2 regions of the Mesorhizobium sp. M1088 genome follow, and region 2 is predicted to be linked to the other one. Evidence: predicted binding sites of a transcription regulator. Region 2 holds the regulator's gene; the other holds the start of a gene.
What was found. The regulator PhoB, encoded in region 2, activates phosphate uptake and scavenging genes when phosphate is short. The targets are predictions, from matches to a motif close to TGTCATNNANCTGTCAT.
Positions count from the first base shown of each region.

Region 1: a site for PhoB is predicted at 3,782-3,798, ahead of olsB (l-ornithine N(alpha)-acyltransferase). Genes of this name have one in related genera too.

Region 1 is NZ_JAMYMO010000008.1:75,621-90,594, forward strand. Features, by position in the region: gene NKH49_RS12635 (DJ-1/PfpI family protein) at 1-358, shown strand, start outside; gene NKH49_RS12640 (fatty acid desaturase) at 506-1,528, opposite strand; gene NKH49_RS12645 (hypothetical protein) at 1,655-1,858, opposite strand; gene grpE (nucleotide exchange factor GrpE) at 2,095-2,730, shown strand; gene olsB (l-ornithine N(alpha)-acyltransferase) at 2,843-3,718, opposite strand; gene NKH49_RS12660 (PAS domain-containing hybrid sensor histidine kinase/response regulator) at 3,868-6,156, opposite strand; gene acuI (acrylyl-CoA reductase (NADPH)) at 6,244-7,233, opposite strand; gene lspA (signal peptidase II) at 7,285-7,761, opposite strand; gene NKH49_RS12675 (TrmH family RNA methyltransferase) at 7,788-8,651, opposite strand; gene NKH49_RS12680 (RsmD family RNA methyltransferase) at 8,652-9,713, opposite strand; gene NKH49_RS12685 (DUF1772 domain-containing protein) at 9,802-10,287, opposite strand; gene NKH49_RS12690 (helix-turn-helix transcriptional regulator) at 10,395-11,078, shown strand; gene NKH49_RS12695 (VOC family protein) at 11,165-11,533, shown strand; gene lhpI (bifunctional Delta(1)-pyrroline-2-carboxylate/Delta(1)-piperideine-2-carboxylate reductase) at 11,622-12,590, opposite strand; gene NKH49_RS12705 (LapA family protein) at 12,624-12,956, opposite strand; gene NKH49_RS12710 (integration host factor subunit beta) at 13,004-13,288, opposite strand; gene sppA (signal peptide peptidase SppA) at 13,370-14,326, opposite strand; gene lptC (LPS export ABC transporter periplasmic protein LptC) at 14,633-14,974, shown strand, end outside.
Region 2 is NZ_JAMYMO010000018.1:51,351-66,324, forward strand. Features, by position in the region: gene pstA (phosphate ABC transporter permease PstA) at 1-123, shown strand, start outside; gene pstB (phosphate ABC transporter ATP-binding protein PstB) at 120-923, shown strand; gene phoU (phosphate signaling complex protein PhoU) at 956-1,663, shown strand; gene phoB (phosphate regulon transcriptional regulator PhoB) at 1,680-2,369, shown strand; gene NKH49_RS20495 (ROK family protein) at 2,379-3,623, opposite strand; gene xylF (D-xylose ABC transporter substrate-binding protein) at 3,910-4,950, shown strand; gene NKH49_RS20505 (sugar ABC transporter permease) at 5,092-6,456, shown strand; gene NKH49_RS20510 (ATP-binding cassette domain-containing protein) at 6,472-7,272, shown strand; gene NKH49_RS20515 (CHASE domain-containing protein) at 7,402-9,024, shown strand; gene NKH49_RS20520 (YMGG-like glycine zipper-containing protein) at 9,123-9,368, opposite strand; gene NKH49_RS20530 (hypothetical protein) at 9,713-9,892, opposite strand; gene NKH49_RS20535 (sensor histidine kinase) at 10,018-11,052, opposite strand; gene NKH49_RS20540 (DUF1328 domain-containing protein) at 11,244-11,408, opposite strand; gene NKH49_RS20545 (response regulator) at 11,633-12,427, opposite strand; gene NKH49_RS20550 (NepR family anti-sigma factor) at 12,645-12,848, shown strand; gene NKH49_RS20555 (sigma-70 family RNA polymerase sigma factor) at 12,852-13,403, shown strand; gene NKH49_RS20560 (response regulator) at 13,433-13,930, opposite strand; gene NKH49_RS20565 (ElaB/YgaM/YqjD family protein) at 14,041-14,367, shown strand; gene NKH49_RS20570 (hypothetical protein) at 14,378-14,857, shown strand; gene NKH49_RS20575 (sensor histidine kinase) at 14,905-14,974, opposite strand, start outside.

The sequences.
Region 1 (14,974 bases), on a different contig from region 2:
CGGGCGCGGGCCGGAATATATCCGCATCGACAAGCGCGTGCAGGCGCTGGTGCGGCATTTCCATGAGACGGGAAAACCGATCTTCACCATCTGCCACGGCGTGCAGATCCTGATCGCGGTCGACGGCGTGGTGCGCGGCAGGGAAGTCGCGGCGCTGCAATATTGCGAGCCGGAAGTCACGCTGGCCGGCGGCATCTATATCGATGTTGCGCCGACCGGCGCCCATGTCGACGGCAATCTGGTGTCGGCCAAGGGCTGGCCGGGCCTTGCCGCCTTCATGCGCGAATGCCTGAAAGTGCTGGGCACCGAGATCCGCCAGGGCGAGATCCTGATGCGCGACCAGCGCCGGGCGGCTTAAGCTCGGAATGTGGAGCCCGCCGCACCCCCAACGCATGTCACGCAAAAGTGTCAGCGGTTTTGCGATAACGGCATGCATAAACAATAACCTAAAGCGCGTCGCATGAGGCCGGTCGAGCGCGACGCGCTTTAGGTGCGGCGGTATGCTTTACACGGCCATCCGCGCTTCGCGGAACGATACCAGCTTGCTGCGACTCTCGTCCCACAGCGCCAGCTTGACGCAACGCAGGCTGTCGAGGAGTGTGACGCGGCCGATCTCACGCAGCTCCGGATAGTCCCTCAACACTTCCGGAAGCCGGTAGCATGGCACCTTGGCCGAGAGGTGATGCACGTGGTGGACGCCGATATTGCCGGTGATCCAGTTCAGCACCGGCGGCAGGTCGTAATAGGACGAACCGTGCAGGGCAGCGTGCTGGAATTCCCACTCGGAGTCCTTTGTCCACTCCGTCTCCTCGAACTGATGCTGGACATAAAACAGCCAGATGCCGGCCGATCCGGCGAGGATGACGATCGGCAAATGCACGACCAGGAACGCGCCGGGGCCAACGAACCAGATGAGCAGCGCGGCGATGACCGCGATGGCGAGATTGGTCGACATCGACGACACCCAGGGGGTGAAACCGCCCCGCATCATGCCCAAGGGCAGTCTCTGCTCGAAAATGAAGATCCATATCGGGCCAAGGCCAAACATCACCAGCGGATGGCGATAGAGGCGATAGGCGAGCCGGCCCCGCCATGACAGTTGCCGATATTCAGCGACCGTCAGTGTCTTGATGTCGCCGGTGCCGCGCTCGTCGAGATTGCCGGCGCTGGCGTGATGGGTTGCGTGGGCGCGGCGCCAGCAATCGTAGGGCGTCAGCGTCAACACGCCAAGCACGCGGCCGATCCAGTCGTCGGCATAGCGGTTGGCAAAGAAGGAGCCGTGGCCGCAATCGTGCTGGATCATGAAGATACGCACCAGAAAGCCGGCTGCCGGAAGGATGAGGACCAGACCCCACCAATGGCCATAGGCATAGGCGGCCGAGGACAGTGCCCACAGCGTGGCGAAGGGGATGAGGGTGATGGCGAGTTCGACGGCGCTGCGACGCCTGTCGGGCTTTTTATAGCGCGACAGGATCTTCAACCAGGCGCGCTTGCTGTTTGCCACAGCTTCGGGGGAAATCATGTTCATCATGAAACATAGGCGGAGCGGCGCGCTGCCGCAAGGCGGAGATCACGCAAAGTTACTGCGGGTAAATGTCGCGCGATGGCGAGGAATTGCGGCCGCAATCGCAGGTCGCGTTGCTGGCGACGGTGTCTACCGACGGCGCCCGCCTGCGACCACCTTGGCTTCGACGCCGTCCAGGCGGTCGAGCAATTCCTTCAGACGGTCGGGAATATCGGACTCCGTGCGGAAGGCCGGTAAGGTGCGCAGAAAGCGCTTGGTCGCCTCGGTGCCGAGCTGGCGCCGGATATCGGCGGCGAGCCCGTCGCGTTTTTCGCCATTCCTGCGGGGCATCATCCAAAATCCTGTGTCGGCTTCGAAACTCTTCCAAGGGAGGAATGGTTCCCGCATTGTAGTGTCCCGGCAAGCAAAGCCGTCGGGTACGGTAAAGTTTGAATTAAAATCGAAAGGTCTGCGCCGTCCGCCATCAAGCAGCGACAGCGGCTGCAGTATCGCTTGCCCCTTGATTTTTGGCCGCTAAACCTCGATATCGGGCGCAAATCCACACCATTCGAAAATGACGGGAAACGGCGATGAGCGACCAGGCAAAAGACGAACGCGCGCCCGATGAAGCCGAGAAGACCGAGGCTGCCGCGGAGCCAAGGGAAGGTGGCGTCGACGGCGACTATGAGGCGCTTGTGCGGCTTCTGAAGGAAAACGAAGAGCTGAAGGATCGCGCGCTGCGCGTCGCAGCCGACATGGAGAATTTGCGTCGCCGCACCGCCCGCGACGTCCACGATGCGCGCGCCTATGCGGTTGCCAATTTTGCCCGCGACATGCTTTCGGTGTCAGACAATCTGCGCCGTGCGCTGGATGCCATCCCGGAGGAGGCCAAGGCGTCGGGCGATGCCGGCTTCAAGGCGCTGATCGACGGCGTCGAGATCACCGAGCGCGCCATGCTGTCGGCGCTGGAACGCCACGGCGTGAAGAAGCTTGAGCCCGAGGGCGAGAAATTCGATCCGAATTTCCACCAGGCGATGTTCGAGGTGCCCAATCCCGACGTACCGGCCAACACGGTCGTGCAGGTCGTGCAGCCCGGCTATTCGATCGGCGAGCGTGTTCTGCGGCCGGCCATGGTCGGCGTCGCCAAGGGCGGCCCCAAGCATGTGGCGAGCGAAGCGCCGGTGGAGCCGGGGCCGGTCAACGAGCAGGCTGAGAAGGATGCGTAAGTTAGGGGAGTAGGGGAACAGGGCAGTACGGGAGTAGGGAATAGCGCTACGTCGGGCAAAGTAGAGCAATTGCCTACTCGCGCCCTTGCCTTCTCTCCGCCTACTCCCCTATTCAGGCCGCAAACCGCTGCGCTTCTCCGCCATAATAATTGACGTAGCGGGCACCGATCTCCTTGACCGGCATCACCACGAACACGTCGACCGTCGAGAATTCACGGTCGATGACGCAACCGTCGCCGATGCGCGCGCCGACGCGCAGATAGCCCTTGACCAGCGGCGGCATCGCGGCGATCGCCGCCTTGGTATTGACGGCCTCGATCGGCATCAGATCCATCGAACAATAGCGCCCGGCGACGGCACGCACGTCCCATGATGAATTCGTCCGGCAGTGGTGGGCAAGGTAGGTCAGCGCCTCTGCATGTGCCGCCGGCACGGTGCCGTGGAACGACGCGCAGCCGGTCATCACGCCAATGCCGTAATGGTTGATATAGGCCCAGATGCCTTGCCACAGCGCCTCGATGGTGCGCTTCGAGCGGTATTCGGGCAGAACACAGGAGCGGCCGAGCTCGAGGAAGCGCTGGCCAGGATGCCGCGCGATCAGCTTGGTCAGTTCGAATTCGCCTTCGGAATAGAAGCCGCCGGCGGCCGCGGCAATCTCCTGCCGCAGCAGGCGGTAGGTGCCGACGATGCGGCGATGCTCGGGGCCGGAAAGCGAAGTATCGAAGACCAGGAGATGATCGCAGAGGGGATCGAAGCGATCGGCATCGCGGCGGTCCTGCATCTGGAACAGGTCCTTCCTGGCACCAAGCTCGTCGTAGAACACCCGGTAGCGCACTTCCTGCGCGGCAGCGATCTCGGCCTCGTTGCGGGCGAGCCGCACTTCGAGATTGCCGATGCGGCCGAGCGATGCGCCTTTTATGACGGCATCGGCGTTCCGGCCGACGAGCAAAGGCCCGCTGGCGTTCGGCCGAGCATCACATTCCGGCATGACTGTATGCACGAGTGATTCTCCTTCGAGCCATCCCTCTTGGCACGGGGATACGGTGTAGGTGCAACAGGATTGTGACAGTACCGTGATACGGCTCTGCGGGCAATACTTCGTCGGCTGGGCAATCTATCAACCGTCGATGTTGTGCCTCAGGCGGCCGCTTGCCCTTCGACCGCATGAACCAGGGCATCGGGGTCGAGCGGCTTGGTGACGAAGCCGCTGGCACCGTGAGCGAGCACGGCGTGGCGGGTCTTTTCCTGGCTGTCGGCCGACAGCACCATGATCGGCACCGGCGGCACCGCGGTCTCCTCCTCATGGCGGCGGATGGCGGCGATGGCGTCCAGGCCGTCCATGACAGGCATATGCAAGTCCATCAGCACCACGTCGTAACGGTGCTTGTGGCCGGTGCTGATGACCGCCTCGACGGCGGCCTTGCCGTTGCCGACCACTTTCACGCGATGCCCGGCCTTCAGCAGCGTGGCGCGGGCCAGCATGGCGTTGATGTCGTTGTCCTCGGCGATCAGCACCGACAGGCCGTGCTGGCGGGCGCCAATGGCGTGCCCCGTCTGCGCGCCGCGCCTTTGCAGTTGCGGCTCGGCGACGACCGGCGCGTGGCTGGTCAAAAGCACGCGCAGCAATGTCTCACCGCGCACCGGCCTCGCAAGGAAGGTGGCGTAACCATTGGCACGGAACTCGCCAAGCATGCCACGGTCGGTCGGTGCGATCAGCGTCACTGCCTCGCAATCGGCAAATCCGCTCTGGCGCAGGCGCCTGAGCAGCCTGCCGTCGCTTTGCTCCATGGCAGCATCGATCAGCAGCACGTCGCAGCTCTCGGCGAAAGGGGTGGCCTGGGCGGCGGCGGTGGCCAGATCGACCGTGCCGCCATTGGCGCGAATGGTGCGGGCGAGGGCTTCGGCCTCGACCAGGTTCTTCGACACGATCACGGCATGCCGGCCCGACAGCGCGTCCTGGCGGATCTGCGGCGCCTCGACGGCGGAAATAGCGGGAATCTCGAAGACGAATTCGGACCCCTGGCCAAGCCGGCTTGACACAGAGATAGTGCCGCCCATGGCGGTCACCAGGCGCTTGGAAATGGCGAGACCGAGGCCGGCACCGCCATGCGCACGGGTCGAGGTGCCGTCAGCCTGTTCGAAGTCCTCGAATATGCGCTCCATGTCCTCCTCGCGCAGACCGGGGCCGGTGTCGGTGATGGTGAAGCGGATGCGGTCGGTGGTTTCGGTGCGGACGCGGGCGATGCTTGCCAGGACGCCGCCGCTGTCGGTGAACTTGACGGCGTTGCCGATGAGATTGAGCAGCACCTGCCTGACCCTGCCGGGGTCGGCGGTGATCAGCTGCGGCACGTCGGGTTCGACATGACAGCCGAGGCCGATATCCTTGGCAAAAGCCCGCGCCGCCAAAAGCTCGATGACATTGTCGGCGATCTCGCGCACCGACATCGGCTGCGGTTCGGGATCGAAGCGGCCGGCCTCGATCTTGGAGTAGTCGAGCAGGTCCTCGATCAGCGCCAGCAGCGCGCTGGCCGAGGTCGAGATGGCGCCGACATAGGTCCGCTGCTCGGGCGAAAGGCTGGTGTCGGCGAGAAGCCGGGCCATGCCCATGATGCCGTTCATCGGCGTGCGGATCTCGTGGCTGACGGTGGCGAGGAAGCGCGATTTGGCCTGGCTCGCATATTCGGCCCGCTCGCGGGCGGTGATCAGCGAGGATTCGGCGCGCTTGCGAGCGGTGATGTCGCGGGCGATGGCGCGATGCGAAACGGCGCCGCTGTCCTTGTCGCGCACCGACAGCTCGATCCAAGAGAACCAGCGTGGGCCGTCCGGCGTGCGAATGGCGACGTCGGTGGAACTCAGGCATTCATGGTCGGAAAACGCGGCGTCGGGGACGATGCCGACATCGATGCCTAGTTCGGCCAGGGTCTTGCCGGCAAGGTCGCGCTGGTCGGTTTCGACAAGGTCGGCGAAAACCTTGTTGGCGTAGACAATGTGGCCGTCGCGGTCACGATGGACGACGAGATCGCCGAGTGCATCGATCAGCCCGCGAAAGCGCTCCTCGCTCTCCTGCATCTCCCACATGCGGTCGGCCAGCGTCTCTATTTCGGCGCGGCTGCGGGCGGTCGTGGCATCGAGCAGGGCCACCGCGCGGCGCTCGGTGCGCCTGTTGCGCAGATGCATGGCGAGCCCGGCGATGGCTGTCGCCAAAAGGCCGATAGTGATGAAGATCGGCGCCCCGGTCAGATGCGAAAAGGCTGCCAGCACGACGATGGCGACGAGCGTCAGGAAGGGCAGGCCTTCGCGGTTGGAGGCCGGCAGTTCCGGCGCCAGCGGTGGCGCGGCGACAAGCTGCCGTCCTGGCGCCGCGGGGGCCGTCCCGTCGGCCCGTTCGGCTGGTTCCGCCTCTCTGATGCCGGGTTCCGCAATCATACGGAACTCCTGCCAGACAGAGCTTATCGAAGCTTGTGGTTGATCGCTCGAATTTTAGCGGTCGCTCTCTTTTTTATCCTTGGGGGCTCACATGTCCACCACCACGCGGCCGCGGATCTTGCCCTCGACGATGTCATGCGCGGCGCCGATGATGCCGTCGAAGCCGATGCTCGTCGACAGGCTGGCAAGCTTTGCGTGGTCGAGATCGGCGCTGATGCGGCGCCAGGCCTCGAGTCGGACCGCCTTCGGCGCCATCACCGAATCGATGCCGAGCAGCGAGACGCCGCGCAGGATGAAGGGGGCGACGCTTGCCGGCAGGTCCATGCCGCCGGCGAGGCCGCAAGCGGCGACGGCGCCGCCATAGGAGGTCATCGACAGAACGTTGGCCAGCGTGTGACTGCCGACCGCATCGACGCCGCCGGCCCAGCGTTCCTTGGCGAGCGGTTTTGCGGGCTGGGTGAGCTCGTCGCGTGAAATCACTTCCGCGGCGCCAAGGTCAATCAGATAGGGGCTTTCGGCAGCACGGCCGGTCGAGGCAATGACGTGATAGCCGAGGCTGGACAGGATCGAGACCGCGACCGAGCCGACGCCACCGGCAGCGCCGGTCACCACCACCGGGCCGCGGTCGGGCACGATGCCGTGCCGCTCCAGCGCGATGACGCAAAGCATGGCGGTGTAGCCGGCGGTGCCGACCGCCATCGCATCATGCGGGCTCATGCCGTCCGGCAGCGGCACCAGCCAGTCGCCCTTGACGCGGGCGCGCCCTGCAAAGGCGCCGAAATGCGTCTCGCCGACGCCCCAGCCGTTCAATATGACCTTGTCACCCTTGCGCCAGCCAGGATTGGAAGACGAGATGACGGTGCCGGCGAAATCGATGCCCGGCACCAGCGGCCAGCGGCGGATCACCGGCGCCTTGCCGGTAATTGCAAGACCGTCCTTGTAGTTCACCGTCGTCGCCTCGACCGCGACGGTGACGTCGCCCTCCATCAGGTCTGCCTCGGCAAGCTCGGTCACCGCGACCGACTGGTTTTTCTCGGCGTCGCGCGAAACGAGGATGGCTTTGAAGGTTTCGGGCATTTTTTCTCCTCGGGCTTGCAGATCAGAATGTGCGGCGCCAGGCGAGTGAGGTCAATCGCTCGACGCTCCGCGCCGCCAGCCAATGAGTTCGTCGAAGACGACCAGCACCGCACCAACCGAAATGAAGGCGTCGGCGAGGTTGAAGATCGCGAAGGACCAGACCGGCGTATGGAACAGGACATAGTCGATGACATGACCGTAGATTGCGCGATCAATCAGGTTGCCGAGCGCGCCGCCGACGATCAGTGCGAAGCCGATGCGGGCAAGCAGGTGGCCGGGCGGCGTGCGGGCCGCAAGATAGAGCACGAAAGCGACCACCAGAACCGCGACGACCACCAGGCCGGTGTCGCCGAAGGACGAAAACAGCGAGAACGCGATGCCGGTGTTGTAGGTGCGGTACAGCGCCAGGAACGGAAGAAGGTCGAGCCGTTCCTGAAAGGCAAGACCGGTTTCGACTAGGTATTTCACCCACTGGTCGAGCGCTATCGCGGCGACGACCAGAAGAGCATACGGCCTCCAGGACTTCATGGTTTGCAGTTTCACGGTTTGAGATGTCACGATCTGGCGTCCTCCGGGCCGAGCTTCAGCGCGCCGCGCCGGATCTCGAACAGCATGACGCCGGTGGCCACCGCAAGGTTGAGCGAATCGGCGCGGCCGGCCTGCGGTATCCGCAGCAGTTTGTCGCAGCTTGCGGCAAGCTCGTCAGGCAGACCTTGCTGCTCGTTACCCATCATCAAAAGCACCGGGCCTTTTGAAAAATCGACCGAGCGGTAGTCGACCGCACCTTTCAGATGGGTGCCGGCGACGAGGCCGGGAAAGCTCGATCGCCAGGCGAGAAAAGCTTCGGGCGACGCCTTGGCGACCGGCACGGCGAAAATCGAGCCCATGGTGGCGCGCACCGTTTCGACCGAAAAGGGATCGGTGGTCTCGCCGACCAAGATGACGCCCCTGGCCCCGACAGCGTCGACCGTGCGGATGACGGTGCCGAGATTGCCGGGGTCGCGGACGCGGTCGAGCGCCACCCAGACGTCGCCGTCACGGGCGCGGATGTCCTTCAACGGCAGGAATTTCTGCGAGAACACGCCGACGACCATCTGCGGATTGTCGCGGCGGGTGATGGCGACGAGCACTTTTTCCGAAACTTCAAGGACGGTGCCGCCGGCGGCGACCGTGCGCGCCGCGATCTTTTCAACCGCCGTATTGCCACGTCCGGCCTTGGCGAAGACCAATGTCCTGATCGACCAGCCGAGATCGAGCGCGTCGATGACCAGCTTCAGGCCTTCGGCCATGAAGGCATTCTGCTGGTCACGGAATTTCTTCAGCGCGAGCGCCTTGATGTCCTTGACCAGCGGGTTGGCGAGGCTGGTGACTTCCTTCACCTGCCCTGGCGCGCCCGCGTGCCGTTCGTACGCACTCATTCAGGCCACCCAGCGTGAGAACAGCGAGGTCGAAAGCGCCCGACCGGCAGACTTCTCGCGGATGATCAATTCACCCGACTCGACCGTGCCGCCCATGCCGGCGAAGGTGTCGCGCATCAGGGCATGGATGGCGAAAAAAGAGGCGCGGATCGAATAGGCGGTCAGTACCACGGCGAGCGGCTTCGGCGTCAGGATCGCGCGGCAGATATCGGTCAGCGCCGGCAGGTCCTCGAACAGCTGCCAGACCTCGCCCTTCGGTCCGCGGCCATAGGCGGGCGGGTCGAACAGGATGATGTCGTAGCGGCTGCCGCGGCGCTCCTCGCGCTCGGCGAATTTCACGGCATCGTCGACGATCCAGCGGATCGGCTTTTGCGACAAGCCCGCCATTTCCTGGTTTTCGCGCGCCCAGCCGATCGCCTTCTTGGAAGCATCGACGTGGGTGACCTCGGCGCCGGCACGCGCCGCCACCAAGGAGGCAAGGCCGGTGTAACCGAACAGGTTCAACACCTTCACCGGCCGTTTTGCCGCCGCGATCAGTCCGGCCATGTGGTCCCAGTGCGAGGCCTGCTCGGGAAAGACGCCGACATGGCGAAACGAAGTGAAGCGGCCGAGATAATCTATGCCGTCATGCTTCATCGGCCAGGTTTCGCCGAGCGGCGTCTTGGGGAAGCGCCAGCGGCCGATGCCTTCCTCGTCGGTATCGCCGGTGAAAATGGCGTCGGCGCGCTCCCAGTCCCTGGCCGGCAAAGCCTTTTGCCAGATCGCCTGGCCCTCCGGCCGAACGATGCGGTAGGGGCCGTATTGCTCGAGTTTTTCTCCGGCGCCGCTGTCGAGCAACGCGTAGTCCTGATTGGGGCCGACCTCGAGGATCAGCGGCAGATGTTCGGCAGGCAGCACGCCATCGCGACGGGATAGAGGGCGCGGCGCGGCTTTCGGCTCGGACCGGTCCTGCAGTTTAGGCTCCGAACCGGCGGTCAGGCCGGCGTAGCGCCGCCGCGGCTGCTCCGCCCCGCCCTTCGGGGGCGGGCGGCTGTCGCGGCGTTTGTCGCGAAAAGGTTTCAAGAAGGCGCATCTCCGGACGGCGGCTCGCCGCTTCTGCCACAGCACATTGACCGGCGCAACAAAAGGGCTGCCGACGTGTGCAACCGGATCAGCCGCGCCTGATCGCCAGCAGGCCGACTGCGAGCGCTATGAAACCAACGGCCTTGAAGCCGGTGACGACCATATGGCCGGTTTCCCAACTGCTCCGGATACTTTCGAAATTGTCCGGGATCGGTCCAGGCACCCAGGTGGCCAGGACATCGTTTGCCGGTTTGATCAGGGTAAACCACGCCACGAGGGCCATCAGATAAAGCACGGTGGCGGCCAAAATCCACCAGAATGCCGGGCGGTCGCTGCGCAGCATCCAGGCGAGAAGCCCCGGACAGGCGATCGCGGCCACGTCCAGCGGTGCGCCGACAACCGCGAAGAATTGGAACTCAGCGTTGAAGACAGTGGTTTCACGCCAGAGCGAAGGCGGCCAACTGGTCAGCCGCGGCACCGATTCCAGCACATGGGCGAAGGATGGTCCGAGGCTGAGCGCAGCGACGATGGCGGTCAAAACCGACCAGAACAACAGGAACCCGCGCATATCCATAGTGGCCAGACAACGGCGTCAGGACGCAGACGTTCCCGTCCGCCACCCATGTCGCTTGCCGCCGAAAGCGCTGGGGCTCTATCGTGATTGAAACCAGGTCATGATTCATGTCCCGTGCTGAACGCCTGCTCGACCTGATCCAGATCCTGCGCCGGCATCGCCGGCCGGTCAGCGGCCGCAGCCTTGCGGGCGAAATGGGTGTGTCGATCCGCACGCTCTATCGCGATATCGCCACGCTGCAGGGGCAGGGCGCGCCGATCGAGGGTGAGGCGGGGTTGGGTTACGTGCTCAGGCCCGGTTTCATGCTGCCGCCCTTGATGTTCACCGATGAGGAGATCGAGGCGATCGTGCTCGGTTCGCGCTGGGTGGCCAAGCAGCCGGACTGGCGGCTTGCGAACGCCGCCACCGACGCGCTGGCCAAGATCGCGGCGGTGCTGCCGGACGATTTGCGCGAAGAGCTCGACGCCTCGACGCTGCTGGTCGGGTCGCGCACCGAGGTCACCGAAGGCATCGATCTCGGCGTGGTGCGGCAGGCCATCCGCGAGGAGCGTAAGCTGAGCTTTGTCTATCGCGACGCCGGCGGCGCTGCCTCCGAGCGCACCGTCTGGCCGTTCGCACTCGGCTTCTTCGACAAGGTGCGCGTCGTCGCGGCCTGGTGCGAGATGCGCCAGGATTTCAGGCACTTTCGCGCCGACCGGATATCCGGCCTCAATGCCACCGAGATGCGCTATCCGCGCCGCCGTCAGGTGCTGCTCAAAGAATGGCGGGCGACGCTCGACACGCCAAGCTAAGGCTGCTGCTCAGTTGAGACTGCTGCCAGAATCTGGCAGTGGCGTACGGTATGCTCCTCCAGTCGAAACGATCTGGAGAGCAATTCATGACACCGCCCAATTTCGTCATCCTCTATGTCGACAAGCCTGAGCAAAGCGGCGCCTTCTATAGCGCGCTGCTTGGGCGGCAGCCGGTCGAGACCTCGCCGACCTTCGTGCTGTTCGTGCTCGACAACGGCTTCAAGCTCGGCCTCTGGTCGCGTCACACCGTGGAACCGGCCGCCGCGGCAGCAGGCGGTGGCGCCGAGATCGTCTTTGCGCTGGACACGCCGGAGGCGGTCGATGCCACCTACACCGATTGGGCCGGACGGGGTCTGAAAATCCTGCAGAGCCCGACCGACATGGATTTCGGCCGGACCTTCGTCGCGCTCGATCCCGACAATCATCGGCTGCGGGTTTATTGGCAAAGGGAGTAAGGCAGTAGGGCAGTAGGGGAGTACGTGACAGGAAATATAGCTGGCGCGGCGCCGCACGATCAGTGCGGTTTCCTACTGCCCTACTGCCCTACTGCCCTACGCTTGCGCGATACACGCCAATGCCGGCGGCGAGGTCCTCGAGGGCTGCGCCGACCGACTTGAACAGCGTGATCTCGTCGTCGTTCTGCCGGCCTTTTTTCTGGCCGCGCGTGAGTTCATAAAGGTCGGCGACGATGGCTTCCGGCTTCAACACGCCGGAGGCCAGCGGCTGGACGATGTCACCGGCTTCCTTGGTGGCGCCGGCGCGGGTGTCGACATAGACGCGGGCCCGCGCAACCGTGTCGTCGTCGCTTTCGCGCATCGCCGGAGTGAAGCCGCCGACGAGGTCGACATGCGTTCCGGGTCGCAACAAGGCGCCCTTGACCAGCGGTTCGGTGGTGATGGTCGCCGAGGAAATGATGTCGGCCTGGCCGAGTTCGGCGTCGAGATCGCCTGCGGCTTCGGCCGCAAAACCTTCCGCACGCAATCTTGCAGCGACCTTTTCGGCATTGGCCGGCGTGCGGTTCCAGATGCGGATGCTGGTGATCGGCCGCACAGCCGAATGCGCCTTCGCCAGGAACGGCGACAGCGCGCCGGCGCCTACCACGAGCAGCCGCGAGGCGTCCTCGCGGGCCAGGTAGGAGGCGGCCAGCGCCGAGGCGCAGGCCGTGCGCCACTGCGTCAGCCGCTGGCCGTCGATCATGGCCTGCGGCTCGCCGGTGGTGCCGTCGAGCAAGAGGTAAAGGCCCATCACCGCGGGTTTGCCGACAGCGTTGTTGTCGGGCGACACGGTGACGATCTTGATGCCGATGTGACCGCCGGCGGAGGTGCCAGCCGTGTTGAAGTCGGTCCAGGCCGGCATCAAAAGCAGCGTTGAAGCGGCGCCGTCGGGCCGCTCTATCGTATGATGGTGCCTCACCGGCTGTACGGCGCCGTCGCGAAAGGCGGCGCGGAGCGTCTCGATCAGGCCGGGAAAGGTCAGCGCGCTGTCGACCTCGGCGGCCGAAATGGTCAGCATGAAAGGCTCCGCGAAAGATATGTCAAAGACGCTTCAGTTTGTCGGCTTCGGCAAAGCCGGGCCCCGAGGCGCGGCAGGCGCGCGGCTTACCGCCTGGCGCAGATTCTCGGCCTCGGCACCGCGCTGGCGCGCCAGCTTGCGATAGCGCCCCTGCTTGATCCAGGTCGCCAGGCTGCCGACGATCATGCCGATGGCAAGGGCAAGGAACAGGAATATGAACAGCGGCAAGGTCAGCGTCAGCGCCGGGTTGCCCGGATTGAACGGGTCGAGCGTGAAGGCGACCGGTTCGCGGTTGGCAACGGCCAGCGCGATCAGGATGATGGCCAGCGGCACGAAGACCACGATGAGGATTAAGCGATTGAACATGTTTTTCCGTAGGGACTGCTATCGGAGCGGGACGGCGGGCGCGGCGCCTACTTGCCTCCGTTCAGCCTTTCACGCAATTCCTTGCCGGTCTTGAAGAACGGTACCCATTTCTCCTCGACCTCTACGGATTCGCCGGTGCGCGGGTTGCGGCCGGTGCGGGCAGGGCGATTTTTCACCGAAAACGCGCCGAAGCCGCGCAACTCGACCCGGTTGCCCTCGGCAAGCGCGTCGGTGATTTCATCGAAGATGGCGCTGACAATGTTTTCGACGTCGCGCAGGAAAAGATGCGGATTACGCGTGGCGATGATCTGCACAAGTTCGGATTTGATCATGAAAAGGCTCCCCGTAAAAGCAGTGCCGCCGAAATTATCAGAATGATTTTATTTGGTTTTTCACTCGTCCCAAGCGGTTCCTCAAGGGTGCCAGACGGAAACGAGACCGTCAAGAAACAAGCGGTCCGCTCCAATTTCGTGAAGGACGTCGCCGTCATGGCCGGCCAGGCCAAGCGCAGCACCGACGGTCTGCGCCATCGCTTTGGAGAACAGGAAACCGCCGCGTTTTTCCGTGTCCTTCCATTCCACCACCTTGAGCTTGGCATCGACACCCTTGCCTGCAAGCCAGTCGATTGCTTCGGCCTCGCCGCCGACCGCGTCGATCAATCTGTTGGTGACCGCCTGCCGGCCGGTGAAGATCGACCCGTCTGCGAGCGCCAGCACCTCCGGCTTGGTCATGTTGCGGCGCTCGGCGACGATGCCGACGAACCAGTCGTAGCTGTCGAGGATGAGCTTGCGGACCATGGCGCGCTCATCGTCATTGGTCGGCTTGAAGGGAGAAGGCGATGCCTTCAAGGGCGAGGATTTCACCTCCTCCAGCTTGACGCCGAGCTTGTCCATGAGGCCGCTGACATCCGGGTACTGGATCAGCACGCCGATCGAGCCGACGATCGAGGATTTGCGTGCGACAATATGGTCGGCCGCGGTGGCGATCATATAGCCCGCCGAAGCCGCGAGCGTGCCGACCTCGGCCACCACCGGCTTTTCGGCGGCAAGCTTGCGCACTGCCTCATAGATCGATTCGCCACCGACGGTGGTGCCGCCGGGTGAATCGATCGACAGGATCACAGCCTTGACGCGCGGCGACTGACGGATTGCCTCCAGCCGCTTGATCAGTTCTTCGTCTTCGGTGATGGTACCTTCGATCTTGACCTTGGCGATGTGGTCGACAGCCGCGCCGGTGAAGTCGTCACCATAGATCCATGCCGAGAAGGCGATCAGTCCGGCTGCTGCGACGATAATCGCCGCAACACGCCAGAATGTCAGCTTGCGGCGCAAGCGGCGGCGGTCGATCAGGTCGTCGGCTCTCAATACCATGGTCAGCCTCGTAGTCGGTGGGAGCAGATGCTTTTAAAGCAACCATTCGCGCCCGGCTACCGTTTCCTGACGGCCTTGCGCCAAAGGCCGTTAGGCATTCGCGGCAAGCCTCAACCTGTCACGTTCCACAGGCTCTAACACTGTGCGCCCATATCTGGTATGAGGTACAGGCTGCGCTGGGGCCATTTTCATTGTACAGGGGCGGCTGTCACATTTTTGCGGTTTTCCTCGGCTTGTGCTTGCTTGAGGGCGCCGGCACCCCACCTATAGGGCGGCCTGGCGGGCAGGGGTTTAGAAGAAGCAGTCATGTTAGCGGGACCAATCGAACCGACCAACACCGAGACGGAGTTGGCTCCCAAGGCCGCAGGCCGGGCGCGGGTCGACGCGTTTGACGTTGCGCAGCGTCATTCGCGCCGGGTCCGTGTCCTCAAGCTGGCCGTGCCGCTGGTCGCTGCCGTGATTGCGGTCGCGTTTCCCGTCTATTCCTATCTCATGGCTCCCGCTGCAATCGAGGTGCAGGCCGACGGCGGCGCCTTTGCCGATGGCAAGCTGGTGATGGCCAACCCCAAGCTCAACGGCTTCACCAAACAGAACCTGCCCTATTCGATGACAGCCCTGCGCGCCATACAGGATGTCAGCAAACAAGGC
Region 2 (14,974 bases):
GCTCTCAGCCCTTACGAGGAATGGCAGCAACTGGCGTGGACCGGCGCACTCATAATCACCCTGACGGTTCTGGGCTTGAGCATCCTCGCCCGCAGCCTTACCGGACGCAGAGAGGACAGATGACACAGATGTTGTCCCCAGACATGACGATGGCCGAAACGGTCGCCGAGAAGACGAAGATCGAGGTCAAGAATCTCAACTTCTACTACGGCCAGAGCAAGGCGCTGAAGGACATCAGCCTGTCGCTGCCCGAGCGCAGTGTCACGGCCTTCATCGGCCCTTCGGGCTGCGGGAAATCGACGCTGCTGCGTGTGTTCAACCGCATCTATGAGCTCTACCCAAAACAGACGGCCGAGGGCCAGGTGCTGCTCGACGGCAAGAACATTCTCGACCGGTCGCAGGATCTCAACCTCCTCAGGACCAAGATCGGCATGGTGTTCCAGAAGCCGACGCCCTTCCCGATGTCGATCTACGAGAACATCGCCTTCGGCGTCAGGCTCTACGAGAACCTCGGCAAGTCCGAGATGGACGGCCGCGTCGAACAGGCGTTGAAGCGCGCCGCGCTGTGGAGCGAGGTCAAGGACAAGCTCAACGCCAGCGGCTTGAGCCTATCCGGCGGCCAGCAGCAGCGGCTCTGTATCGCCCGCACCGTGGCCGTGAAGCCGGAAGTCATTCTGCTCGACGAACCGGCTTCGGCCCTCGACCCGCTGTCGACTGCCAAGATCGAGGAACTGATCGACGAATTGCAAGCCGACTACACGATCGTCATCGTCACCCACAACATGCAGCAGGCGGCGCGCGTGTCGCGCCAGACGGCCTTCATGTATCTGGGTGAACTGGTCGAGTTCGACCGGACCGAGAAGATCTTCACGTCGCCCCGCGAGAAGCGCACGCAGGACTACATCACTGGCCGCTTCGGCTGAGCCGTTCCGATCATGCATATGAGGACAGGACCATGGGCGAACACACAGTCGCTTCTTTCGACGAGGATCTCGAGCAGATCAGCAAGCTGATCCGCGACATGGCCGACCTCGCCGGTTCGATGGTCGGCGGGGCGACCAAGGCGCTGTTGAATTCCGACAACGTGCTGGCGCAACGCGTCGTTTCCGACGACGCCATCATGGATGCGCGTCAACGCGAACTGGACGACCGCGCCATCACCCTGATCGCCAAACGCCAGCCGATGGCCCACGATCTTCGCCATGTGGTCGGAGCGATCCGCATGGCGGGCGACCTCGAACGCATCGGCGACCTTGCCAAGAATATCGCCAAGCGCGTGAGTGCGGTCGGCCTCAGCGCCACGCCGCGGGACCTGTCGCATTCCATCGACGCGATGGCGCAGCTGGTTCTCATCCAGGTGCAGGGTGTCATCGAGGAATATGCTGCAGGCGATGCGGCCGCGTTGGCCAAGCTTCGTGCCGCCGACGAGCGCATCGACGTCAAATACACGTCCGTGTTCCGCGAGCTGTTGACCTACATGATGGAAGATCCGCGCAACATCACCGCTTGCACGCACCTGCTGTTCTGCGCCAAGAATCTGGAGCGGATCGGCGACCATGTCACCAACATCGCCGAAAATGCGTATTATGTGCTGACCGGCGAGCAATTGCCGGTCAATCGTCCGAAGCAGGACGAAACGACAATGTCCGCACCGGTGACATGATGGGGGTGCCCAGCCGATGATCGCACCACGCATAATGGTGGTGGAGGACGAGGAGCCGTTGGGTGTGCTGCTCCGCTACAATCTCGAATCCGAAGGCTACCAGGTCGAGGTGGTGACACGCGGCGACGAAGCCGAGATCCGTTTGCAGGAGAATGTGCCCGACCTTTTGGTGCTCGACTGGATGATACCAGCGGTTTCCGGCATCGAGCTCTGTCGTCGGTTGCGGGTGCGCCCCGAAACCGAGCGGCTGCCGATCATCATGCTGACCGCGCGCGGCGAGGAGAGCGACCGGGTGCGCGGTCTTTCGACCGGCGCCGACGACTATCTGGTCAAGCCGTTTTCGACACCGGAATTCATGGCCAGGGTCAAGGCGCTGCTGCGGCGCGCCAAGCCGGAAGTGCTGTCCAGCGTGCTGAAGGTCGGCGACATCGTGCTCGATCGCGAATCGCACAGGGTCTATCGCAAGAAGAGCGAAATCAGGCTCGGGCCGACCGAATTCCGGCTGCTCGAGTTCATGATGCGGCATCCGGGCCGTGTCTTCTCGCGCAGCCAGTTACTCGATAATGTCTGGGGGGAGACAATCTACATCGACGAACGCACCGTCGACGTGCATGTCGGGCGGCTGCGCAAAGCCGTCAACAACGGCCGGATGCCGGATGTCATCCGCACCATCCGCGGCGCCGGCTATGCGATCAGGGAAGATTGACCCGCCTGGTCAGGCTACGTTCTTTCTGACGCTGGGCCTCATTTGCGCGCCCGGCGCGAAAATCTCCTGGTCGACGAAGCTTAACGCCCGCATCGCGCAGCCTTCGCGGATCAGCGGCAATTCGTTCGGCTCTGTATCGAAGGAGATCGAGCCTGAATGCTGGCCGCCGGCGGTCTGGGCGATTGCCTTCCGCAAGGCCGGCTCGATCAGATCGAAGGCGGCGGCACTGGCGCCGACCATCGCGACCGGTGCCGGATCGATCAGCGCGAACAGCGAGCCGAGACCGAAACCCAGCGCTTCGCCGGCCTTGCGGTAGGCCTCGCGTTCCGGCCCATCTTTCTCGCGCGCCCGGGCCGCCAGTGCTCGCATGTCGGCGTCGCTGACGTCGGCGACCGGTTCGCTGTCTTCGCTCATCTGCCTGGCGTTGCGCCAGATGGCGTAGTTGCCGGCATACGCCTCGATGCAGCCGCGCCGCCCGCAACGGCAGAGCGCGCCGCCCGGACGATGGATCATGTGGCCAAATTCGCCGCCCGAGGAATGCGTCCCGGTGAACAGTTCGCCCTTCAGCACCAGCCCCATGCCGATGCCATGCGAAAGCAGGATGGCGATGAAGTCGTCGCGATAGCGATCCGGATTGCGCCAGCGCAAAGCCACCGCCATCATGTTGCAGTCGTTCTCCACCGTTGCCGGGATGCCGAATTCGCCCTCCAGCATGTCGGCAAAGGCGATGTCGGTCTGCGGCGTGATCGGCGACCACAGCATGGCGCGTGCAGGGGAGTCGGTAATGCCCTGAATCGCCAGGGCGATGCGGGCGACACTGCGGACGTCAAGGTCTGGATCCTGCAGCCGGCGCCGGACGATGGCCATGCATTCACGGATCAGCTCGTCGCGCGGCATGGTCAGCGTGTCCAGCCGGCGCTGTTCCTCGGCGACCACCTGTCCCGTATAGTCGATAATGGCGGCCGACAGGAAATTCAGCGACAACACCACGGTCAGCACCGCCGCCGCTTCCGGATTGAGGGCGAGGCCGACCTGCGGACGACCGCGTTTCAACGAAACGGGCTCACTTGCCTTGCTCTCGGCGAGGATGCCTTCCCGTATCAGGTCGGAAGAGATCGCCGATATGGTCGAATGACTGAGGCCGGTGGTAGCTGCGATCTCAGTACGCGATGGCTGGCCGGCCCGGCGCACCGCCGAGATCACCATCGCCCGGTTGCGCCGGCGCAAATCGTCATGGCGGATTCCGACCGACATTGTTTTGCTTTCCTCCCGGTTGCCGCGGCCGCTCATGAACCGGAAGCCGTCGGTAATGTCCGACAAATAGTGTCGGATGCAGGCAAATAGTGTCAGATGCAGGTGGCGCTGTCATCGTTTATTCCGACGCTCGAAAAAACTCGCAGAGTCATCAAAATCCATCAGAATCGATGTTGACAGCAGCCGGAGATCGGGCCAGTATTTTTTCGAGGCTCGAAAAAATTAGAGCTTCTAAGCTGGTCTTTGAGCCAATTGGTCACGCCGTACGCGGCGCAGGGAGGATATGATGAAGAAATTCACGACCGCCATTCTGGCGGGTGTCGCCATGACGCTGGCGCTGGCGTCGGTGGCGCAGGCTAAAGACAAGGTCATCGGCGTTTCCTGGTCGAACTTCCAGGAAGAGCGCTGGAAGACCGACGAGGCCGCAATGAAGGCGGCCATCGAGGCCGCAGGCGACAAGTATATTTCCGCCGACGCACAGTCCAACCCCGGCAAGCAGCTCACCGACGTCGAGAGCCTGATCTCGCAGGGCGCCAACGCACTGATCATCCTGGCGCAGGACGCCTCGGCCATCGGGCCGGCCGTGCAGAAGGCACTGGACGAAGGCATCCCGGTCGTCGGCTATGACCGGCTGATCGAGAACAAGGACGTGTTCTATCTGACCTTCGACAACAAGGAAGTCGGCCGCATGCAGGCCCGGGAAGTCTTCAAGGTGAAGCCGGAAGGCAACTACGTCTTCATCAAGGGTTCGGGTTCCGATCCGAATGCCGATTTCCTGTTTGCCGGTTCGATGGAGGTGCTGAAGGCGGCAATAGACAGCGGCAAGATCAAGAATGTTGGCGAGGCCTATACGGACGGCTGGCTGCCGGCCAACGCTCAGAAGAACATGGAACAGTTCCTGACCGCCAACGACAACAAGGTCGATGCCGTGGTCGCGGCCAATGACGGCACTGCCGGCGGCGTCGTCGCCGCGCTGACAGCGCAAGGGCTGGCCGGATCGGTTCCGGTTTCGGGCCAGGACGGCGACCACGCCGCGCTGAACCGCATCGCGCTCGGCACACAGACCGTGTCGGTGTGGAAGGATGCGCGCGAGCTCGGCAAGAATGCCGCCGAGATCGCCTCGCAGCTGGCCGACGGCAAGCAGATGACCGACATTGCCGGCGTGAAGGATTTCACCACGCCCGGCGGCAATGCCGTCAAGTCGCTGTTCCTGACCCCGGTCGCCATCACCAAGGACAACCTCAACGTCGTCATCGACGCCGGCTGGATCAAGAAAGAAGAGGTCTGCGCCGGCGTGACGGCTGGCACTGTTGCAGTCTGCAACTGAGCCGACGTTTCCGAGAAGTCCGAACGCCGCGGCCGCTCGCCGCGGCGTTTTTCAACAAAAGTTGTTTTTCCGCTTCCGGCGGATAACTTCTAGGCTGCTTCCGGCATCCGCGGCAGACGGCAACCCGGCGGGAGAAACATCATGACCGACACGACGTCCAACACGCCGGTCGACAGCACGGCAGACCGGGCACGGGAATCCGAGCTCGGCATCGTTGCCCGATTTCTCAAGGCAACCGAACTCGACACGCGCATGCTCGGCATGGTCGGCGCGCTGCTGGTCATCTGGGTCGGCCTGCATGTCATTTCCAGCGTACGGCTCGGCGTCAATCCGTTCGACTTCGACAGCCGGACCTTCCTGACGCCACGCAATCTCTGGAACCTGTCGGTGCAGACTTCCGCCGTGGCCATAATGGCCGCCGGAATGGTGCTGGTTATCGTCATGCGCAATATCGACCTGTCGGTCGGTTCCGCCGAAGGTCTGATCGGCGTGGTCATGGGCTTTGCGCAGGTGCATTTCCTGGTGCGAATGATCGGTCTGCAATTAGGCAATCCCTGGATCTGGATCCTGGCACTGGCCATCGGCCTGGCGCTTGGCCTTCTGATCGGAGCGTTCCAGGGATACATCATCGCTTATCTCGAGGTGCCGGCCTTCATCGTGACGCTGGGCGGCCTTCTGGTCTGGCGGGGTGCCGCATGGTGGGTCGTCAGTGGGCAGACGATTGCGCCGCTGGATGCCACTTTCCAGCTGATGGGCGGCGGACCGACGGGTTCGATCGGCGCGCGATGGAGCTGGATCGTCGGAATTGTCGCGTGCCTGGCGGTTGTGTTCATGCTGCTCAACGGGCGGGTGCAGCGCAAGCGGTTCCGCTTCCCGTTACGCCCGATCTGGGCCGAGACGTTCCTCGGGGCCGTCACTTGCCTTGTCATCGTGGGCGCCATATGGCTTGCCAATTCCTATCCTTGGCCGGTCGGCATCGTGAACAGATATGCGGCGGCCAACAATATAACCGTTCCCGAAGGCGGGCTGTTCATCGCCCATGGCATCGCCATACCCGTGCTGATGGCTGTAGCCGTAGGGCTGATCATGACCTTCATCGCCAAGCGTACCCGTTTCGGCCGCTATGTCTTCGCCATCGGCGGCAATCCGGAAGCAGCCAACCTTGCCGGTATCAACACGCGCTGGGTGACCATGAAGGTGTTCATGATCATGGGCGTGCTGGCGACGATCGCCGCAGCGATCTCGTCAGCCAGGCAGAACTCGTCGACCAATGCGCTGGGCACGCTGGACGAGCTCCTGGTCATCGCGGCGGCGGTGATCGGCGGCACGTCGCTCGCCGGCGGCTCCGGCACAGTGCTCGGCGCCATGCTCGGCGCGCTTTTGATGCAGTCGCTGCAGTCCGGCATGGTGCTGCTCGGCATCGATTCACCGCTGCAGAGCATCGTTGTCGGCGCCGTGCTGGTGCTCGCGGTGTGGCTCGATACCGTCTATCGCAAACGCGTTTAGGGAGGAGGAACGATCATGGCAGACAAAACCGCTCCCACGGGCACGCCGCTGATCGACATGCGCAACATCTCCATCGCTTTCGGCGGCATTCGCGCCGTCGACGATGCCTCTGTCGACCTTTTCCCGGGCGAGGTGATGGCTTTGCTCGGTCACAACGGTGCCGGCAAATCGACGTTGATAAAAATCCTGTCCGGCGCCTACAAGCGCGATGCGGGCCAGATTTTGGTCAACGGCGAGGAGGCTTCGATCTCCAATCCCCGCGACGCCAAGAAGTACGGCATCGAGACGATCTACCAGACGCTGGCGCTGGCCGACAATGTCGATGCGGCCGCCAACCTGTTTCTCGGCCGCGAGCTGATGACCGGCTGGGGAACGCTCGACGACGTCGCCATGGAGGCCGAGGCGCGCAAAGTGATGGGCAGGCTCAATCCGCGTTTCCAACGCTTCAAGGAGCCGGTGGTAAAGCTTTCGGGCGGCCAGCGGCAGTCAGTGGCGATCGCCCGCGCCATCCTGTTCAATGCTCGCATCCTGATCATGGACGAGCCGACGGCTGCACTCGGGCCGCAAGAGACGGCGCAGGTCGGCGAACTGGTCAGGCAGCTCAAGGCCGACGGCATCGGCATCTTCCTGATCAGCCATGATATTCACGACGTGTTCGAGCTTGCCGACCGTGTCTGCGTCATGAAGAACGGTCGGGTTGTCGGAACGGCGCGCACAACCGACGTCACCCAGGACGAGGTGCTCGGCATGATCATCCTCGGCAAGTGCCCACCCGGCGCCATTCCGGGGCCGGGCGCGCTGAAGATCGCCGCATGAACGAGAATTAGCCGGCTAATCACACGCCGCCAAAATGTGCCAGCCGTCACCATGCTTTGGCCTCGCCATTGTGTTGGCGTCAGGACTTGCCCATAAAGATGCCGAACCGTCCACGGGACGTATCAGCAATTGAAGAAGCTTTTTCCGACCGTCGCTTTTATCGCCGTCGCGCTGATCAGCCTGACGATGGCGGGTTTTGCCTATTTTGCCACCCAGGAGGCGGCCCGCATTAAATTCGAGGCGACGGCAGACGACGCGCTTAACCGGATCGAAAGCCGCATCGACCTGGACCTGTCGCTGCTGCGTTCGACCCGGGCGCTGTTCGACGCACGCAATGGCGGTATCTCGCAGGGCGAGTTCAAGGCTTTCTTCAACGCGCTCGACGTCGACAATAATTTCGCCGGCCTGCGCGGCATCGGTTTCCTCCGCCTGGCGAAAACTGGCAACGAGGCGGCGGTCGAGCGCGACATCCTGCACGATCACGGCGCAAGCCATCCGATCTATCCCGACACGAACTTACCGTGGCGTACGCCCATCGTGCTGTTCGAACCGCTGGATCCGTCCAACAAATCCAGCATCGGCTACGACATGTTCACCGGGCCGGCGCGGCGCGAGGCGATCGAAAAGGCGATGGCCGACGACCAGCAGCACGCCAGCGGGCTCGTGCAGTTCGGCAAGGATACGGGTGCCGCGCAGACCTTTACCGGGTTCCTCGTCTTCGTCCGGCTCAATGTCGAAACCGCGCCGGACGCCGTGAACGCGACGAGATCCTCGACTGCCGGCTTCCTTTATGCGGCCTTCCGCGCCCGTGATCTGTTCCAGGCTGCGCTCAGCCGGGCACCATTGCTGCCGGTCAACACCGAGATCTATGACGGCACGGTGGACAGCGACAACCTGCTGTTCCAATCGGAAACGCCGCCTGTTTCGAGCCTCGGCGACAGGCTGCTGGTCACCCGCAAGGTCACCGTCGCCGGCCGGTCGTGGGTCGTCCTGTTCAGGCCGACAAGTGCTTTCTCGCAACCTTCCTCGCGCGCCATCCCGGTGATGCTCGGATTGTTCGGACTGCTGCTTGCGGGCGCCATCGCGCTGGTGGCCCGCTATCAGGAGCGGGCCTATGAGGCGGTCTCGCTGCTTCACGAAACGACCGAAAAGAGCCTGCTGGAAAAAGACCTGATGCTGCAGGAGATGAAGCATCGCATCAAGAACTCGATCACGCGGGTGCTGGCAATCGCGCGCCAGACAGCATCGCACACCACCGACGTCCAGGAATTCTCGGCTTCTTTCTCGGCCCGGCTGCAGGCGATGGCGGCTTCCCAGGACATGCTGACGCGCTCACGCTGGCAGAAAGCCGATCTCGGCGACCTGCTGCGCATCGAGCTAGGCCAGGTGTTCGGCAGCGAGCTTCCTGAAGGGCTGCTGTCGGGACCGCAGATTCTTCTCGATGAAAAGACGACGCAGGCACTCGGCCTCGTCTTTCACGAACTGGCGACGAATGCGCTGAAGCATGGCGAAGCCGGCAATTCAGTCGGTGCGCTGAAGGTCGACTGGTCGCTCGAAGCCCGTAGCGGCACCCGGACATTGGCTCTCAACTGGCGCGAGGCCGGTCAGAAGAAGCTTGAGAGACCGGCAAAGAGTGGTTTTGGCACCAGACTGATCGATCTCAACGTCACGCGCGAATTGCGTGGCACAATCAGGCGCGATTTTCGCGAAGATGGCTTGAACGTGGAAATCAAGGTTCCGCTGCCGGCCTGAAACGCCGTCTCGTGGGCCGCATCGCAACAGCGCTTTAAAGAGCAAACGCGGAGACAGGTGGCCTGCCTCCGCGTTTGCTGTTCGCCTGGAGCTCGAAACTAGTTGCAGCGAGCTGTGTAAATCCGGCCGTGACGATCTCTGTATTGGCAGTAGCCATTTTGCAGCCGGCGAACGAGCAGACCGCCAATCGCACCAGCGCCGGCGCCGATCAAAGCGCCCTTGCCGCCGCCGACAGCGCCACCAATGAGCGCGCCGCCCACAGTGCCGATACCCACGTTCTCTTCCGTGGTGGTGCAGCCGCTGACCGCAACCACGGCAACCATGGCAATAATCATCTTCCGCATGGAGTCATCCTCACTTTTGTCCTCACTTTAATAAGCTCCAGCCGCCATTTAGCATGAAAGTACGGCCTTTGCCTGCACGATTTCATTGTTGATTAAGATAGTCTTTTTCGGGGCGTGCGCCGTTTGATGCTACCACGAACCCGGAAATCTCCAAGGACGCATCGAGCGTGCCGCTGGGACGCACGTTCCAGACGATCCTGTCATAGTCGTCCCCGAGCGCCGGTCGACGGCAAGGCATCTGGCGACGACATGTTGGGCCTGCCCTGCAGGTCGGTGACCGCGAACGGGCACGGCCGAGCACTCGGGCAGTGGTTTCAAAGCGATCAAGCAGAGGCGAGTTCGATTCAGATCAGTTGGGACGCGGCGGTCAGGACGATCGCGGCCATAAGCGCGACGGCGGCGAAGCGCAGGGGCGAAGCACGAGGCGCGGGCGCTGTGGACGCGTCGGGATCCTGAAAACCGCCCATCGAGACGCGAGCGGCCTGTTCCAGTCTGTTCAAGTCGGTAGCCGTCAAGGACCCCATTCCCTTCATTTTGTGCCAAACTCAATCCGGTGGATCGGTGCGTTCGGACAGGATCGGACTTTATGGTGAACAGTCGGTTAAAGATGGCGATGCGCAGCAAGCCTTCGCGCAACGACCGCCGCTCGTTAATCCGTCTCGAAATTGCCGTGAGGAACGACAAGGCGGTATTCGAGGCGGTTCCCGGTGATTTCGAGTGTCGCCGTTCCATTCAATGAAGTGGGCACGACGCGTTCAAGCGCGACGCTGCCAAAACGTTTCTCGCTGCGCTGATTGTCGTTGGCTCCGATCACTTCGGCCCATGTCAGCGACAGCGCAGGCTCGCCAGCGGAAGCTGCCGTCAGATCGGCCGTCACCTCGACGAAACCGTCGCTGCGCGACAGTGCGCCATAGCTGACCGAATTGACGGCGAGCTCATGCATGGCCAAGCCGATGTGCAAGGCGGCATTGGGGTTGAGATATGGATTTGCGCCGCGGAAGCGTAGGCTGTGCAAGGGATCCGCGCCGTACCTGCCGACCTGACCGGAAACCAGCTCGCGCAGCGCCGCTCCCCGCCAGTTGGATGACGTAACCAAATCCTGCGACGAGGCCAGCGACTGCAATCGGCCCCGGAAGCGCGTCAGGAAATCGTCAATGCTGCCGGAATAACGGCCCGTCTGGGTGGCGATGCTCTGGATGATGGCCAAAAGGTTCTTGGAGCGATGACTGACTTCGCGCAACAGCGCCTTCAACGTCTGCTCCCGGCGTTTCTGCTCGGTTGTTTCGACCATGGTGGTCACGACGCCCTGCACCGCGCCGGTCTCGCTGCGGTCGGCGTCTATCCACACCTGAAACCAGCGGGCGCCGTCATCGGCCGGCACGCTAAGCTCAAGATGTTGAGGATTGCCGGAGACGATGACGTCGTGCTTGGCGGCGCCGATACGCTCCGCCTGCGCCGGCGGCAAGATGCCGTTGTTGTCGGAGGCATCGGAAGTCCAGGGGGCGCGCATGTTGCGCGCCCACACCGTCTTCATCTCGCGATCCTGGTACAGGACGGAAATCCCGGCATTGTGCAGTGCATGGAGAAGGGCCCGACCAAGCTGCATCCCGCTTTCGGCGGGATGCAAAGCGATGATCTCATCACTCTGGCTGCGGTCTTTCATTTTTCCGACTCTGGAACGCATCGGTCAATTTGCTCAACCCATGTCGGGCTGAACGGTTCGCGGAAAAATGGGTTCCAAAAGGAGGAGGTTCGTATCAAACCTTAAAAAGCGGTCCGCCGAGCGGCATCCCGTTGGAGGACACTGCCCGGCGGTGGCTGGAAACCGTTTGAGGGGTGCGGCTTCCAGTGTTCGCTTGAATGGCCGCTTGGCATTCACGCTCGTCTGATCAGGCCGGCAATAAGCGATATGATCAGGAAGGCGAGAAAGATGAAGAACAATATCTGCGCTATGCCGGCCGAGGTGCCAGCGATGCCGCCGAAACCAAGCGCACCGGCGATGATCGCCACGACGAGAAATACGAGCGCCCAGTAAAGCATGATCGATCTCCTTCCAATGCTGCGGTGAAAACGTGATTCGCCTCCGTTTGTTCCACCATTTTCCGAAAAAGACGATGCTGAAAATCTTCAGGGCCGAATTGCCGCGGTGTGTGGAAAGGTCCAGTTGGTTGCCCCAGTTGGTTGCCAGTGAATTGAGCCGGCGTCACGCCCCTTTGATCCTGGGGAGCGGCTGTCTCGGCGACCGCAGTTCGGCCGCCCGCTGTTCATGCCGCGGCTTTCGCGTGCCGGTCAAAGAACAGGGCCTGGCTGATAAGAGCCTTGACCATGTCCGGATTGAACGGCTTGGTAACCAGGAAAGCCGGTTCCGGCCGCTCGCCGGTGAGCAGGCGCTCGGGAAACGCGGTGATGAAGATCACCGGTACCGAGGTCGACGACAGGATCTCATTCACGGCCGCTATGCCCGAACTTCCGTCGGCAAGCTGGATATCGGCAAGCACCATCTTTGGCCGCGCCTTGCCGAACATCGCCACCGCCTCGGCGTGGGTGCGCGCCGTTCCGACGACGCGGTGGCCGAGGCTTTCGACCATTTCCTCGATGTCCATGGCGATCAGCGGCTCATCCTCGATGATCAGCACGTCGGTTGCCACCTGACGGGAGATCTCGTTGCTCGCCTGCGCGAGGAGTTCGGAGAATTCCTGTTCGTCGACGTCGAGAATCTCCGCCGCCTCGTCTTCGCTGAAGCCTTCGACCGCCACCAGCAGAAAGGCTTGGCGGGGGCGAGGCGCAATTGCATTCAGATTGGCCGCGGCACGCTGTTCCCATGCCGACTGGGCATGCTCCTGCGGAACGCGAATGGCCACTGAGGTGAAGAGCTTGGCAAAGACCTTGTAGAGCGCGATGCGGTCGTTCGATGCGTTCGGAAAGATGTCGACATCGGCAATGATGGCCTCGAGCATTGCGGCGACCAGCGCGTCGCCGCTCTCCTGCGATCCGGATACTGCGCGCGAGAAGCGACGCAGGAACGGCAGGTGCGGAGCGATGGTTGCTGATAGGCTCATATTGGACGTCTCCCTCATATGACGTGATTGCATGTTACAGCTAAAAAACGGTTCGCAAGCCCAGAGTTAAAAACGCGGGTTCTGCGAAAAAGTTCCGATCATGCGGAACTAAATATATGGGCTGGCGTTTAGGGGCGGGTTGGGCAACCAGACGAGGCTGCCGCTTGCCTTGCGTTATGTGTTGAAGGGCGGCTTAAGGCTGGGACAAAAGGGCGAAATGAAGAACATGACGAAAGCTACCATGGGTGGCGTTGGCAACGGGCGCCGGGCTGCTTCCCGCGACCCGCTTGGGCCGAACTCGGAAATCGGCCGCAAACTCAAACAATACTACGACGAGCTGGTCTCCGACAATGTGCCGGATCGCTTCGCCCAACTGCTCAGCCAGTTGGAAAAAGCCGAACCTGTACAAAAGAAGGACTGAGGCATGGCGGCCGTCTCCCAGGGCTTCAAGACCGACTTGCTCGGCTCGATCCCGAGCCTGCGGGCTTTTGCCGTGTCGCTGACGCAAAACGCCGACAAGGCCGACGACCTGGTGCAGGAAACATTGGTCAAGGCATGGGACAAGCATGAAAGCTTCCAGCCCGGCACCAATCTGAAGGCATGGCTGTTCACGATCTTGCGCAACGAATTCTATTCGCAGATGCGCAAGCGCGGCCGCGAGGTGCAGGACAGCGATGGCGTCATGACGGCCAGGCTTGCCGTTCACCCGGCCCAGCACGGCCAACTTGACCTCGAGGACTTTCGCGGCGCGCTCGAATTGCTGCCAGAAGACCAGCGCGAAGCCATTATCCTCATCGGCGCGTCGGGCTTCTCCTACGAGGAAGCGGCCGAGATCTGCGGCTGCGCCGTCGGAACGATCAAGAGCCGCGTCAGCCGCGCCCGCACACGGCTGCAGGAAATTCTGAAGATCTCCGGTGAAGACGAGTATGGCCCGGACGCAATTTCGGCTCAGGTAACCGGGTCGACGGCTGCGTGAAGCGCGGCGTGTTCGAACCGCTCCGCGCCTCAGCGGAGATGCGTTCGCCTGCAGGCCGCCGCCACTGCCTCGACGAGATCGTCTCCCGAATAGGGCTTGGTGACCAGTCTGACGCCGGGAAAGGATTTCTTGATCTCGTCCGTATCCGAATAGCCCGAGGCAAAGACGAACGGGATGCCCGCTTGACGCAGCCGCGAAGCAAATTGGAGCGTCGAAACGCCGCTCAGCATGAGGTCGACGATGGCCACATCGAACTGCGCGGCAACGTCTTGCTGTTCGATCTCAGTCAGATCACGGGCGATGACCACATTGAGCGCGCCGTAGTCGCGGCAAAGCTGCTCGATATCCATGGCAATCAGGAACTCATCTTCCAGGATAAGAATCCGCAAACCGTCGAGTGATGCGCGCACGCAGCAATATCTCCTTAAATTCGTCTCGATCGTGAAACGGGGGAAGTCATGATCGTTATTTGGCATGCTGTCATTTAAAAAAGACGCGCTGGCGCGGATGCGTCGGCCTCGGCCCATGCAAGGCATTTGCAACGCGCGCTGCCGGAGATAGGGTTAGAAGAGGTTCGTGCCGGAACCTTGGGGTCTGTCGGGCGTTTCGACCGAGCAAAAGCATGGAGAGTGAAGCAATGGCGACTGCCGCAGGAAAGGCCGCGAACGAAGCCCGCACGAATTCCGATATTGAGGCCGACATCGCACAACTGAAGGCCGACATCGACCAACTTACCAAGCTGTTGGCCAAAACTGGCGAACATGGCTACGGGGCAGCGCGGCGAGCCGCCGCCGAAAGCGTCGAGCAGTTGCGAACCCAGGGCGAGGCAGCCTTCGACAGCCTGCGCAGCAACGCCAGGGACATCGAGGCGCAGATGATAGCGCATATGCGCGAGAAGCCGGTGACGTCGCTGGCGATCGCCGCCGGCGTCGGGTTCCTCTTCGCGCTTCTCGCGCGCCGCTAGTTCTGCACGCATGGGAATGCTTGCATCGCTGATCTCGGGCCTCGCCTCGGGCGAAACCATTGCGGCGGTGCAACGCGCGCGTGTGGCTGCAATTGTCTATTCGGTCGCAGCGGTCGTAGCGCTGTGCGGCCTCGGCTTCCTGGTCGGGGCGGCCTATATCTGGACGGCGGCCCGCTATGGGCCGATGGCAGCTTCCCTGAGCTTCGGGATCGGCTTTCTCGCAATCGCCGGTCTCATCCTGCTCGTCTACCGGATGTCGGCCGGCTCGCGCGCCAGGCGCCGGGCGAAGCGACGCAACGCTGACATGAAGGCTATCGGCATCACTGCGGCACTCGCCGTGCTGCCGGCGCTGCTCAAGGGCAAAGATGGCCCGGGAAAGGCCAGACTGAGCGCGATTCTCGGCCCGGCGATAGCACTCGCTGCCTACGCCATCTACCGCGAGAACGTGAAGCGCGGCTCCGATGATCCGGATACCGGCAAACGTGAATAGTTCGGAGGGATAGTTCGGGGCAAACGATTCTGGCGCCGGTCGCAAAATCACAAATCTTCGAGCGGAATCGATATTTCCGCGACCACGCCGTCCGGCCGGAATTCATGGATCACCTCG